Regions from separate parts of the Companilactobacillus sp. FL22-1 genome, predicted to be linked through region 3. Evidence: predicted binding sites of a transcription regulator. Region 3 holds the regulator's gene; each other region holds the start of a gene.

Region 1 (3,219 bases), on a different contig from region 3:
TGAAACAGCTACTGGTGTTGTAACAGTTAACGATAAAACTGCACAGTTATATACCATTTATGGAAATGTCATCAGTGGACGTACATTAGCAGCAAACAGCTCATGGAAGACTTTTGGTACTAAAGTAATCAATGGTCAAACTTACTACAAAGTTGCTTCTAACGAGTGGGTCAATGCCAATGATGTTACAGCTACTAACAATACAGTCACACCATTCTCAAATGTAGTAGCAACAAGTGGTTCAGTTGCTAAACTTTATGACAAGAATGGTAAGGAACTTTCCGGCCGTGGATTGGGACCAAACACAAGCTGGCGTACAGCTAATAAGATGGTCTTAAATGGCAAGACATATTATCAAGTAGCAACTAATGAATGGGTTGACGCAAGTACTGTTACCGTAGTTGGTCAAACAACTAATAATGATTCAAACGTTAAACCAGCAGTTGGTGTTGTAACTATTGGTTCAACTGTGGCTCAACTATATACTAAAGATGGTACAGCTATTTCTGATCGTGCTTTAGGACCAAATTCATCATGGAAGACTGCTAATAAGATGACACTTAATGGTGAAACTTATTACCAAGTAGCAACTAATGAATGGGTTAAAGCAAGTAATCTAACGAAATAATTAGTCACCAAGCGAGTAATTCGATCTTTTGAGAAAAGATTGAGCGACTCGCTTTTTTGTTGTGGTATAGTACGCTAGGTAAGAAAAATGACTGAAGGGAAATGAACCTAGCGATGAAAAAAATAATTTGGCTGATAATGGGAGTAATGTTGTTATCATTAAGCTCCTGTACTAATCAGTCACCATCTAGTGCACCTGCAGTCAAAACAATTCGTCAGAACAAAACTAAGTGGAATAGACGATTACGTCAAGCTGTCGACTTAGATAAGAAAATATCCGATCAGACGCCAACTATTCCGCCTGCATATGATGACTCTAGTATGTCCTGGCAGCGTTTGACAGCTGGCAATCAATTGCTTGTAAAAGCTCAAGTGGTTAATTTACAGCCCGAGTTAGGACGCTTAGTCACCGAGACCAAAGCCACGATTTATATTGAAAAAGTAATTTCTGGCGATAAATCTTGGCAAGGTAAAACTATCAAAACGGAATTTTCCGGTGGTCTAGCTCGAGTTAAAGATTACGTAAATGTGTTTACGGATAAAGATACTACGAAAGATTTTGGCTTTGATGATCCTAATACGATTATTCGAGCCAGTGATCCAAGTATCCCGATGCCTCAAATTGGCCAAAAAATAATTATTGGCTTGAATCGTTTTCGAGCTGAGAATGAAAATCAAAAGAAGATGTATCAGCACTTTGGCCTAAGCCGAAAGAATTTCTTTGTGATCAATAATCCACAAGTAACGTATTGGACTCAAGAATCAAAAACTTATCGCTTGAATAATCCCGCTTTTCTAAAAGGTAATCTCAAAAAATATCCCAACTTAAAACGGATCACTGAACGCTTAAATAATTTTTAATGATTTATTACTTGGGAGAAATGCTCTGAATAAATAGAATTGGTATAGGTCTGACGAAAGGTGACAATTCGTCAGATTTTTTTATAATTAAAAATAATTTTTCTTGTGGAACACCTGATCTGACAACCATATGTTCGTGTCAAGATAAAAATTTTCATTTACCCACTTGAAATTTACTCGGAAGTTTAAATTAAAATAATCATTGCTTAGTCTTCAAAATGGGGGCTAAAATAGTAGTTGCAATTTGTTTTACTCGCTTAAAAATTTAATCGATTTATAAATCTAAAATTACAGAAATAACAAGGATTGCTAATAATTACTAAATGTCAATGGTAATAATTAACTACTATATCTTGTTATTTTTTATTTTTGAGGGTACTATATATTGTGTTATCTTAATTATGTGGAGTGATCAGTAATGGACGTTATTAATAAAGTTATTTTGTCAGATGAATTTATCGAAAATGTTAAAAAAACAATTAAACCCCACTGGGGTGAACTAGGTTGGGTCACCTATAAACGAACATATGCCCGTTGGATTCCTGAACTGGGTCGAACTGAGAACTGGTCAGAAACTGTAAAGCGTGTTATCGAAGGAAATATTAATCTTGACCCTCGTTTGAAAAAAGACGATTTAACTGATGAAGAATATGCCGGATTAGTTAAAGAAGCTCAACAATTATACAAATTGGTCTATGGCTTGGCAGCTACACCATCAGGTCGAAATCTGTGGATCTCAGGAACAGAATATCAACATCGCAACGGGGATGCTTTGAATAACTGTTGGTTCGTGGCTATTCGTCCTCAAAAGTATGGTGAAAGCCATATCGTGCCAGATTATTTGCAAAAGGATCAACTCGCAGTTTCAATGCCATTCTCCTTCATGTTTGATCAATTGATGAAGGGTGGCGGCGTTGGTTTCTCTGTTGTTCCTAGCAACATGAAGTTAATGCCTGAGGTTGATAATAAAGTCGATTTAACTGTAATCATTGGTAAAGAGAGTGCCTCTTATAAAGACTCTATCGAAGCTGGTGCAGTTGATCGTGACGATTGGTTGGCTGAAAATGACATTTCTGCTACACGTCATTATGAAATTCCTGATACCCGTGAAGGTTGGGTCATCGGAAATGCTAATATGATCGATGCTCACTTTGCTGACACTAACGATGGACTTGATCAAGTCGTTCTTGATATTACTGATATCCGTGCTAAAGGCGAAAAAATCAAAGGTTTTGGTGGAACTGCTTCCGGTCCCATACCATTGATTGAAATGTTTTTCGATATTAACGAAGTATTGAATAATGCGGTTGGACGCAAGTTGACTTCGGTTGACTGTACCGATATGGGTAACTTGATCGGTAAGACGGTCGTAGCCGGAAATGTTCGTCGTTCAGCAGAATTAGCTTTGGGCGGTGCAACTGATGACGACTTCATTACTATGAAACAAGATCAAAAGAAACTCTACCATCACCGTTGGGCTTCTAATAACAGTGTGGCAGTTGATTCTGAATTCAAACGCTATGCACCAATTGCCGACTCCATTACTCACAATGGTGAACCTGGTATTGTGAACTTGGAATTATCCAAGAACTATGGTCGTGCCATCGACGGTTATCAACCAGGAATCGATGAAGGTGTTGAAGGAACTAATCCATGTGGGGAAATTTCTTTGAGCAATGGTGAACCATGCAACTTATTTGAAGTCTTTCCATTGATTGCCACTGAGCAAGG
Region 2 (3,219 bases), 150 kb from region 3:
TTTACTCTTCTTCAGAGTCTCCCTGGTACTAGCTTGATAAAAGTTATAGCCGGCCAATGCATCTCCATACAAACTTGCCGTCGGTACGATTGGAAAACTTGGTAAATTAAACATTTCTTTTAGTTGGTAATCTAATTCACCGGAAATAGTTGAATAACCACAGTCTTCAATCGCAAACTTAACGTTCTTAGGCTTCTCACCTAAGGTATACATAACGGTGGCAGCACCCATACTGACACCAAATAAACCAACTTCAGACTTGGAACCAAACTTCTGATTGATCATATTGATCCATTCAGCCATATCGGTTCGATCTTTCCAGCCGTATCCGGCATATTTACCGCCACTCATCCCAAACGAACGAGTATCCGGTGCCAGTACGTTATAGCCAGCATCGTGAAACATTTTGACATACGTTCCCATATACTTACTAGCACTACCAAAACCATGAATTACAACGACGGTCTTAGCAGTTTGATGATTGGCCGGCAAATAACGTGCCTTCAATTTGACTTTATCTTTAGTCGTCTGCTCCCATATCTCTTGCTTTTGGTCAGCGAACCACAGACTATTTTTGCTCATTTTACTTTTAACTTCGCTGCTATAGCCATTCTTGCTAAAAGCATAATTAAACATATAGCCACTAGCGCCCAAATCAGCGACTAATAAGACTCCGATCGTAACGCCCAGAGCTACTTTTACAAATTTTTTCACATGCATAATAAACTACCCTATTCTTATTGATCAATGCTAAATCATCATAAGCTAAAAGGTAATTTAATTGCAACTAAAAGACTTATTGAACTTGTTCTTGAGAAAGTTTTTCATCACGTAAACGATTCTCTGTCGCATCTTTGTGGAACCAGTGGATGTGTGAATCAAAGAAAGCAATTATATCGTTCATAAAGTACATGATATAAGTTAGGAACATAACTGGACTGGCATCGCCTTGAGTAGCAGTAATTCCCCAAAGAACGATTGACATAATACCTTGAGCTGTCCAGAAATAATATTGTTCACGGAAACGTAAGGTACATAGAAGAGCACCTGTAAAGCCAATTGCTGCTGCAACAGAGTCAGTAACAGGTCTAGGACTGATAAACAAATGTGTATCCATCAAATATAGCAAGCCCCAAGCAACGAAAAAGAACACCGCTGTATTGAACCACTTTTTCGCCGTTAGACCATGAATATGTTTCTCGGCGTCTTTAGCCCATTGTGGACTGATTAAAACAGGAATATCTAATAAGATAATATAACTAAGTTGCAAAACAACATCTGAGAAGTTTTTAGCACTGATAGCAACGTAGATATAAATTAAGGCTGAAACTAAACCTAAAACACCGTTCAATGGTTTAGCATTAGTAATGGCAATCGTACAAGTAAAACCTAAACAGGCAGCTAACCAAGTCCAAATTGCGATACCAGTAATAGAATGTGCTAGTGTTGAAGCAGTAATGGCCCCCAAGCCAAACATAAGTAGCATGTAACTTCTGAAACTCCAGTGTTTCATCTGCTCTACATACCATCTTGGATCGAAAATACTCATTTGTTTCTTCTCCTCTTAAATTGAAATTGGAACATTTTCTTGTGGTATTCATATCCCAAAACAATTAATTTTATTTATCCCTCAAATTGATTTATTTCGAAATATCAATTTAATCGACATTTAAAATCATACCACCAATTTCCTCCAATTTGGTCGTGACAGATTTGAATGTAATGGTGCCATATCGAACGAAAGCGATTACTTGCCCTAGTAAACAGGAATTTATCATTCGATACAAGATATTGATTTTTTTTAAATTCCTACACAACATATTGTTATAACGAACAAAAATTGGTCCAACCGTATCGCTATAACACCAAAAGAACCCTTTCGATTCCGGAATGAAATCAAAAGAGTTCTTTTTAAAAATTATGGAAATATTTGAAGGTTCAAGAAATTGTTAAATTAAATCTTACCAACTAAATCTGCTCCAGGTTTCAAAGTGTCTTCCCCTGGATGCCAGTTAGCTGGACATACTTTATCACCATGTTTTTCAACGAATTGGGCTGCTTGCAAAGTCCGTAAAATTTCTTGAGCATTGCGTCCAATTCCCATTGCATTAACGGTGTATGACTTGATAATACCTTTAGGATCGACGATAAAGACCCCACGATAAGCTTGACCACTATCCTCATCAAGCACATTGAAGAAATCTGCTAATTGGTGTTTTTGGTCAGATAACATTGGGTATTGGATCTTACCAATCGTATCGGTCGTCTCTGCCCATGACATGTGTGCAAATTGACTGTCGACTGATACCGAATAGATCTCAGCACCGGCAGCTTGAAAATCTTGATATGAATCTTGCAGATCACTTAATTCTGTTGGACAAACGAATGAAAAATCGGCCGGATAGAAGAAAATAATCGACCACTTACCGAGCAAATCTGACTTCTTGAATTGCTTCAATTCGCCTTGTTGATATGCATCAACATTGAAATCTGGTATTTCTTTATTAATATAATTCATTTGTTAGGCCTCCCTAAGTTCTGTTTTAATTATAAATCAAACCGTCAATAATTGCCAACAGCAACAGTCTGTTTATACAGTTCCATTCTAACAAATATTTACTATTATTTTTAAAATAATACAATTTGTGCCACAATATAATTATTAACTAAAAGAGGGATTAAGAAATGACTCCAACCGAACAAATTGAGGCAATCAAGACTTTTTCTTATCAGAAAATGCACACGGACAAAACCGGACACAACTTTGACCATATTCAAAGAGTAATCAAGACAGCCAAGAAAATCTTGAAAACAGAACCTGCTGATCATTTAATAACCTTGGGAGCCGCCTACTTGCATGATGTAGCTGACGATAAATTAGTAGCTGACCCAGCGGCTTTAGAGAAAGAAATCAAACAATTTCTCCAATCAATCGGACTTTCAGAAGCACAGATCCAGGAAATAATGTATATCTCCCACAACTTATCCTTTAGCAAGTCGCTGTCTGATAATCCACCCAAGCTCTCCTTAGCTGGCCAAATCGTCCAAGATGCCGACCGTTTAGATGCCATTGGTGCAATCGGTATTATTAGAGCTATTTATTACGGTGGAGCCAATTCCGAAGTCATCTACGACCCAAAAATTTCTCCAAGAGAATCTTTTACCAAGGCCGAGTACCGTAATTTAAATAACGAGACTATTATTAATCATTTTTACGAG
Region 3 (3,219 bases):
AATATGCCAGAAATGCCGGAAGTAGAGACAGTTAGACGTGGTTTGAATTCTCAAGTTAAAGGACGAAAAATCACTCATGTAGAGATCCGTTATCAAAATCTGATCACGGGTGATGTCAAACAGTTTAGTGAATTTGTGACTGGGGCAACGATTACTGATGTTGGTCGGCGAGCAAAGTTTTTATTGATTCATTTAGATAATGGCTATACGATAATCAGTCACTTACGAATGGAAGGACGTTACCGTATTTCAGCTGATCCCAGTGCGATTGATAAGCATTCTCATGCAATTTTCAGCTTGGATAATGGCGAAAAAATGATTTATAATGACGTGCGTAAATTCGGTCGCATGCAACTGTGGCCCACGGCTGAATTGTCGACCAACAAGTCAATCATGAAGCTAGGACCAGAGCCATTGTCGCCTGACTTTACCTTTGAAAAACTTAAGCCAAGAATTATGCGTCATAGAAAAGATATTAAGACGGTCTTGTTGGATCAGTCAGGCTTGAGTGGCTTGGGCAATATTTATGTCGATGAGGTATTGTGGCAAGTTAAGATTCATCCTCAAACGCCAGCCAATCACCTCAATGATGAGGATATCAAGGCTATTATTGTTGCTTCAAATCAAGAGATGGAATCAGCTATTGCTAACGGAGGTTCAACAGTTCGTTCGTATATCGATGCGACTGGTCACAAAGGTAATATGCAGAATAGTCTTAAAGTCTACGGTAAAGAGGGAACACCTTGTCCCCGTTGCAAAACAGAGATTGAAAAGATTAAAGTTGGAGGTCGTGGGACGCATTTTTGTCCTAAATGTCAGATCGTCAAATGAGTAAAATATATGGATTAACCGGGGGAATTGCCAGTGGTAAGTCAACCGTTTTAGCAATGTTTCGCCAACATGGTTTTCAAGTCTTTGACGCTGATTCAGTGGCACGAGAGGTAGTCGTACCAGGATCAATCGGTTTACAGCAGATTACAGCTCAATTTGGGACCGAAGTTCTCAAATCCGATGGGACTTTGGATCGTGCCAAATTGGGAGCAATTGTTTTTAGTGATCATCAAGAACTAAAGAAATTGAACCAGATTACTCGTCCATTGATCAAAGAGAAGATATTAAAGACTATTGCGGCAGTCAAACGGTCAAACAGCTCGACAATTTCTATTTTTGAAATTCAATTGTTGTTTGAGGGTGGTTATCAAACCTACTTTGACGGTATAATTAGTCTTTACGAAAGACCAGAAGTACAGTTGCAACGGTTAATGACCCGAAATAATTTAACTAAAAAAGTCGCCTTAGAACGAATCAATTCACAAATGTCGATGGATGAGAAACGCAGTCGAGCTGATTTTGTGATTGATAATTCTTTTGACTTAGCACATCTTGAAAATGAAATCGAAAAGTTAATATCGCAACTTTAATTGAGAAAAGAGGTTAGAATCTTGATTTGTCCACATTGCCATCATGATTCATCAAAAGTTATCGACAGTCGCCCCAGTGATGAAGGGCGTGCTATTCGTCGTCGCCGTGAATGTGAATATTGCGGTACGAGAATTACCACCTTTGAAAGGTTGGAAAAATCACCTTTATTAGTGATTAAAAAGAACGGCAACCGTGAGGAATTCAGCCGTGAGAAGTTATTGCATGGAATCGTTCGGGCAGCCGAAAAACGTCCAGTAACAATGGATCAAATGAATTCTATCGTTGACAAAGTTGAAAATGAAATCAGAGCCAATGGTGAGAGTGAAGTTCGTTCACAAGTAATTGGTGAACACGTTATGAAGATTTTAGCTAAAGTCGACGATGTAACTTACATTCGTTTTGCCAGCGTCTACCGTGAATTTAAAGACATGAATAGTTTCATGCAAGAAGTTCAAGAGATGATGGCTAATGGAAATAAAATTGACAAGAAATAAGAGGGATGCCAGTGTCAACAAGTAATTTTCAATCAGAAAAGTTTACACCACTAGTTGGCTATTGGTGTTTGCCTAATGGCCATCTCAATGATGACGATCGTCACGTTTTGACGGATTTATATTTACCGATTTTAGGAACTGAAGCCTTTAGTCTCTATTTATTGTTGTGGGAAAAATTGCCGAATAAGGAATTGGTTACCCAACGCAAGTCGCATGCTGAATTATTCAGTCTTTTGGGAATCGATCAAAAACGTTTTTATGAGGCTCGAATCAAAGATGAAGCTTTAGGATTGATCAGAACTTTTGAAAAAAAGGATGACCTAGGGACTTATTATATTTACCAGTTATTTGAACCTTTAACTCCCAATCATTTTTTCAAAGATGACTTGTTGAGTATCTTTTTGTACGAACAAGTTGGCGATAAAAAGTATCATTTATTGGCCGATAAATATGCTCAGTCAGATCTCATTTTGAAGAATTCTCAAGAGATCACGAAGGACTTTTTAGAAGTATTTCAGTTAAGCGACAATGACTTGATCAATACTCCGAGTGAAGTACAGTCGGCGCGTGACAATTTTCAAGTTACTTCTAAGGCCAATAAACCAGCAATTTCAGCCGAAAAGGTTCAACCGTTAGATTGGGAATTGATTGGTGATCGTATCGCTCAGTCGGCCAAGATCAGTAAAGACAATTTGCTAGAAAATCAAGAGTTGATCTTGAGTCTCCGGTCTTTTTATGGGCTGGACGAGATGCAGATCATTAGCGCAATCAATGCAACGACTGATATTGTGAATGAAAAGATCGATCCAGTACGTCTGAAAAAACATGTGCAAGATCTCTTTGAGAAAAATGCTAATATCAAAGTTAAAGCTCAGACTGAAGCTCAAGAATCGACCGCAGATAAAAGTGTCACTAAGTTCAATCAAGCTGATCAATTGATACTTCAACAAGCCAAGTCAATGGTTCCGGCAGACTTCTTAACGGCCCAAAAGCAAAAAAATGGCGGGTTCGTCGGTAGTGTTGAGTCAAGAGCTTTACGTAATATGTCGATGAAAGCATTCTTGTCGGCTCCAGTTTTGAATATCTTGGTTTACTATATTTTGCAAAATTCACCAGCTTTAAGTTTGCCCCTAATGGAAACGGTGGCTAATGATTGGAGTCAAAATGGCGTTAAGACACCTGAACAGGCATTGCAACGAATCAGCGACTTCCAAAATCGACCTCGAAATCCTAAGCGACGGTATAATAACAACAATAATCGCCGGGTGGAACAGGCAACTGACTGGAGCAAGGTTAAGCCAAA
Region 4 (3,219 bases), on a different contig from region 3:
CCATTAGCTTCCAAAGCGATTCTAGGCAAGTTTACCGTTACAACGCCTAAATTCATTCGACCCGAATTGACCTCTTTGCCAGATTCATCTTGCCAACCTTGTAAGAAAGACCGACAGCCCATCGGAGTTTTAAAGCTACCTGTCAATTCCTTGATCTTGTCGTACATTAATAGGTCAGGATACATTCGTTTAGTCGAACATTCTAAAGCCAATTCTTTGATATCGTAATTAGGATCTCCAGGTTCCATATTCAGTCCCCGTTTGAGTGTAAAGGTTAGCTTGGGGAAAATTGCTGTCCGATGTTCCTGACCCAAACCTTTGATTCTAATTTTTAAAATTGATTTTTGAATCTCTCGTTCGATCCAATTAGTACCTAGGCCAAAATTGATTGTCGTAAACGGAGTTTGTCCTTGTGAGGAATAAAGCGTATTGATCTCATATTCCAGTGCCTGCATGGCATCATAAATATCTTTTTGAGTCTTTTCACAGGCAAAAGCAGTTTGCTTATCGGCCGCAATCCATTTTTGAGCATCTTGTAGATGCTTTTGATAATTGAGTTTTGCATAGGGCGCTAATAACTGGTCAATTCGATTGGCGGAACAACCACCGTATTGCAAAGAAGCTACATTAGCAATAATCTGCGACATTTGAGCTGTTGCCGTTTGAATTGAACGCGGGCTTGAGACCCAAGCATTACCAATCTTGAAACCATGACTTAACATCTCATCAAAGTCGATCAGACAACAATTAGTTTCTGGTGTCACTGGCGAATAATCGAGGTCGTGCCAATGAATATCGCCACGTAAATGCGCCTTTGCAACAATTTCAGGCAACATTTTTAACCCCATAGCTCTGCTGGCAACACCGGCTTCTAAATCACGCTGAGTATTAAAAATATTACTATCTTTATTAGCATTCTCGTGAACCATATCTTCATTACGATCAAAAAGTTTTTCAATATTGCCTTGTACATCAGTCGCTTGCTCAAAAAGAAGTTGATCCTGTTGTGAATAATTCTCATATGCTTGTGCCTGATCATTTGCTCCAGCAGCGACCAAACTCTCCAAAATAAACCTGTGAATTTGTGAAGTTGTAATCATATCAAATTCACCAAGCTGTGAGACCAAACTCTCAATCAAGGCCTTTTTTTGTTGACTTGTTAATCCTAATTTATTTAGAACAAATTCAATTTTATATGGATAAAAATCAGTTTGTACTCCACACTTTTTTTCAACTCGGAGCCCAATTAAATTATCCAGCTTTGAAGTCATATTTTTTCCTCCCCATCTGAAAAAAATCAAATCATCGTCATTGATCAAGTTCATTCTACAAAATATAAAACAAAAAAATAAGGCTACCAATACATCATGAAGTGTTATATATAACACACAAGCACAATATATAGTAGTCTTATTTATATTTTCATAAATTCATATCGCCGACTGATTCACAAAACAGCGTTATAGTGAACCAAACCATTTGCCTCCACAACAGATGTTCATGTTCAAAAAAAGTTTAGTAAATTCGAATCATAACGTTGTAATGGTCTTATTACTCTTTATCTCGGGCAAAATAAAATGTCGCCGCAGCATAAATAAATACAATTGTTGTAATAAAAATGTGGACTCCGTATAAAACTCCATCCGTAGGTCCTTTAGTAACGCTGGCATTAAAGAAGCCTAAAGCATTGATTTTTGTAAAATAACTGATGAAATAAATCGTTGTCATATAAACTAATTGTTGAGAAACATTCCCCACGCAAGAAAGTTGATACTTGATCAAAAAGGCTCGTTCAGAATCTAAGTCAGGATGATTATATAAAGCATCGTTTAAGATCCGATTATCAGTTCCGACAAAGATTGCACATAATAATAAACCAATGAAATAAGTATAGTTAAATAATGCTAAGACAAGTCCCAATAACAATAGAGGATATCGCCAGCTAGTACGATTTTTCAATAGAAATGGACCAGCTTCAAATCCTAACAAATAAATCGTATAAATTAGCATCAGTGTATTGAAGCCAAATCTGATCGTACTATCAAAAATCGAATATAACATCACGTAATTCATGATGACACCACGATTGACGGCCACTAAACTCAAAGGAAAAATCTTTTTGTGAATGTCGATTTGATAATATGCTAAGAATAAAAAGAGCATAATGGCAACGACACTAATGAGTAGATCAAACGTTTGAGATACTGCCTTGAGCCGTGTATATCGAATAATGAAGATCAACATGACTAAGCTGGCTAGCACGATCAAACTAAAGAACGAATTAATCCGAAACTTTTGTTTAGTTTGAATTCCTTGATAAAAAGTTAATCGATGAGTGATATTCATTCCACCAACTAAAGCTGCCAAAAATAGAAAAGCTAGTAGAATAAAAGACAGATTTAAGAAGTTCGTCTTCGTAGCAATCAACTGAACCACTACAAGGAGAACTAAAGTTATTAACACCGATAAAGTATGCATTCGATTAAATTTAAATTCTTTATCCATCTGTCCCCGAGACCGAACCGTCAAGTAATATGGCCAGATCCAACTGGAAGCAAGCCCCAAGAGGACCCCTCCAATTACGCCAAAGAACGGATTAGCTGCTCCGAGAATAAAAATTGAACCGACCACCCCGAACAAACTTGAAAAGGACAACATGGTTGAGGCTGGTAAAGTAATAAAAGTCGTCAACAACATTCCCAAAGCTCGAAAAGTATAGAGCATTAAAAATGGTAATGCATAGTTGAAAATACTCTTATTTTGATTATATAAAGTTAAACAGAAAAAATACGGTATTGCGACGCCACCATTGGCCAAGAGGTCCAAGGCACCTTCGTTAAAGAAACTCATTATTCGCTTCATTTTTTTCACCTGAATTTAAATGTCTTTAAACATTTTAACAGATATAGCAAAAAAAATATGGAACACAGTCTAATTAATGTGTCCCATATTTTTTATTTGTTACGAACTAAATCATCTGCGACTAATCTTTCCGCAATTTGAACTGTATTCCAAGCAGCTCCTTTTAACAAATTATCAGAAACAACCCACATATTGAATGCACCTTGATTTTCTAAATCGGGACGAATACGCCCGACGAAAGTGTCACGACTGCCAACCGCATTGATTGGCTGTGGATAAACTTGTTGTGTTGGATCATCTTGTAAAACGGCTCCTGGAGCATCACTGATCAATTGTCTAATTTGTTCAACAGTTGCT

Evidence for each region. Region 3 encodes NrdR, which represses ribonucleotide reductase genes. Its sites were predicted from a motif close to ACACNATATATNGTGT; they were not measured.
Region 1: a site for NrdR is predicted at 1,864-1,879, ahead of nrdJ (ribonucleoside-triphosphate reductase, adenosylcobalamin-dependent). Genes of this name have one in related genera too.
Region 2: a site for NrdR is predicted at 1,812-1,827, ahead of pnuC (nicotinamide riboside transporter PnuC). Genes of this name have one in related genera too.
Region 4: a site for NrdR is predicted at 1,393-1,408, ahead of nrdD (anaerobic ribonucleoside-triphosphate reductase). Genes of this name have one in related genera too.

The regions. Positions count from the first base shown of each region.
Region 1 covers NZ_JBINJY010000005.1:107,743-110,961, reverse strand. The annotation lists gene ACG72T_RS05515 (SLAP domain-containing protein) at 1-628, shown strand, start outside; gene ACG72T_RS05510 (hypothetical protein) at 742-1,488, shown strand; gene nrdJ (ribonucleoside-triphosphate reductase, adenosylcobalamin-dependent) at 1,907-3,219, shown strand, end outside.
Region 2 covers NZ_JBINJY010000002.1:193,933-197,151, reverse strand. The annotation lists gene ACG72T_RS02465 (alpha/beta hydrolase) at 1-720, opposite strand, end outside; gene pnuC (nicotinamide riboside transporter PnuC) at 797-1,549, opposite strand; gene ACG72T_RS02455 (peroxiredoxin) at 1,955-2,518, opposite strand; gene ACG72T_RS02450 (HD domain-containing protein) at 2,686-3,219, shown strand, end outside.
Region 3 covers NZ_JBINJY010000002.1:42,219-45,437, forward strand. The annotation lists gene mutM (DNA-formamidopyrimidine glycosylase) at 4-831, shown strand; gene coaE (dephospho-CoA kinase) at 813-1,421, shown strand; gene nrdR (transcriptional regulator NrdR) at 1,443-1,916, shown strand; gene ACG72T_RS01670 (DnaD domain protein) at 1,928-3,219, shown strand, end outside.
Region 4 covers NZ_JBINJY010000015.1:27,807-31,025, forward strand. The annotation lists gene nrdD (anaerobic ribonucleoside-triphosphate reductase) at 1-1,271, opposite strand, end outside; gene ACG72T_RS11670 (hypothetical protein) at 1,552-2,862, opposite strand; gene ACG72T_RS11675 (aspartate-semialdehyde dehydrogenase) at 2,955-3,219, opposite strand, start outside.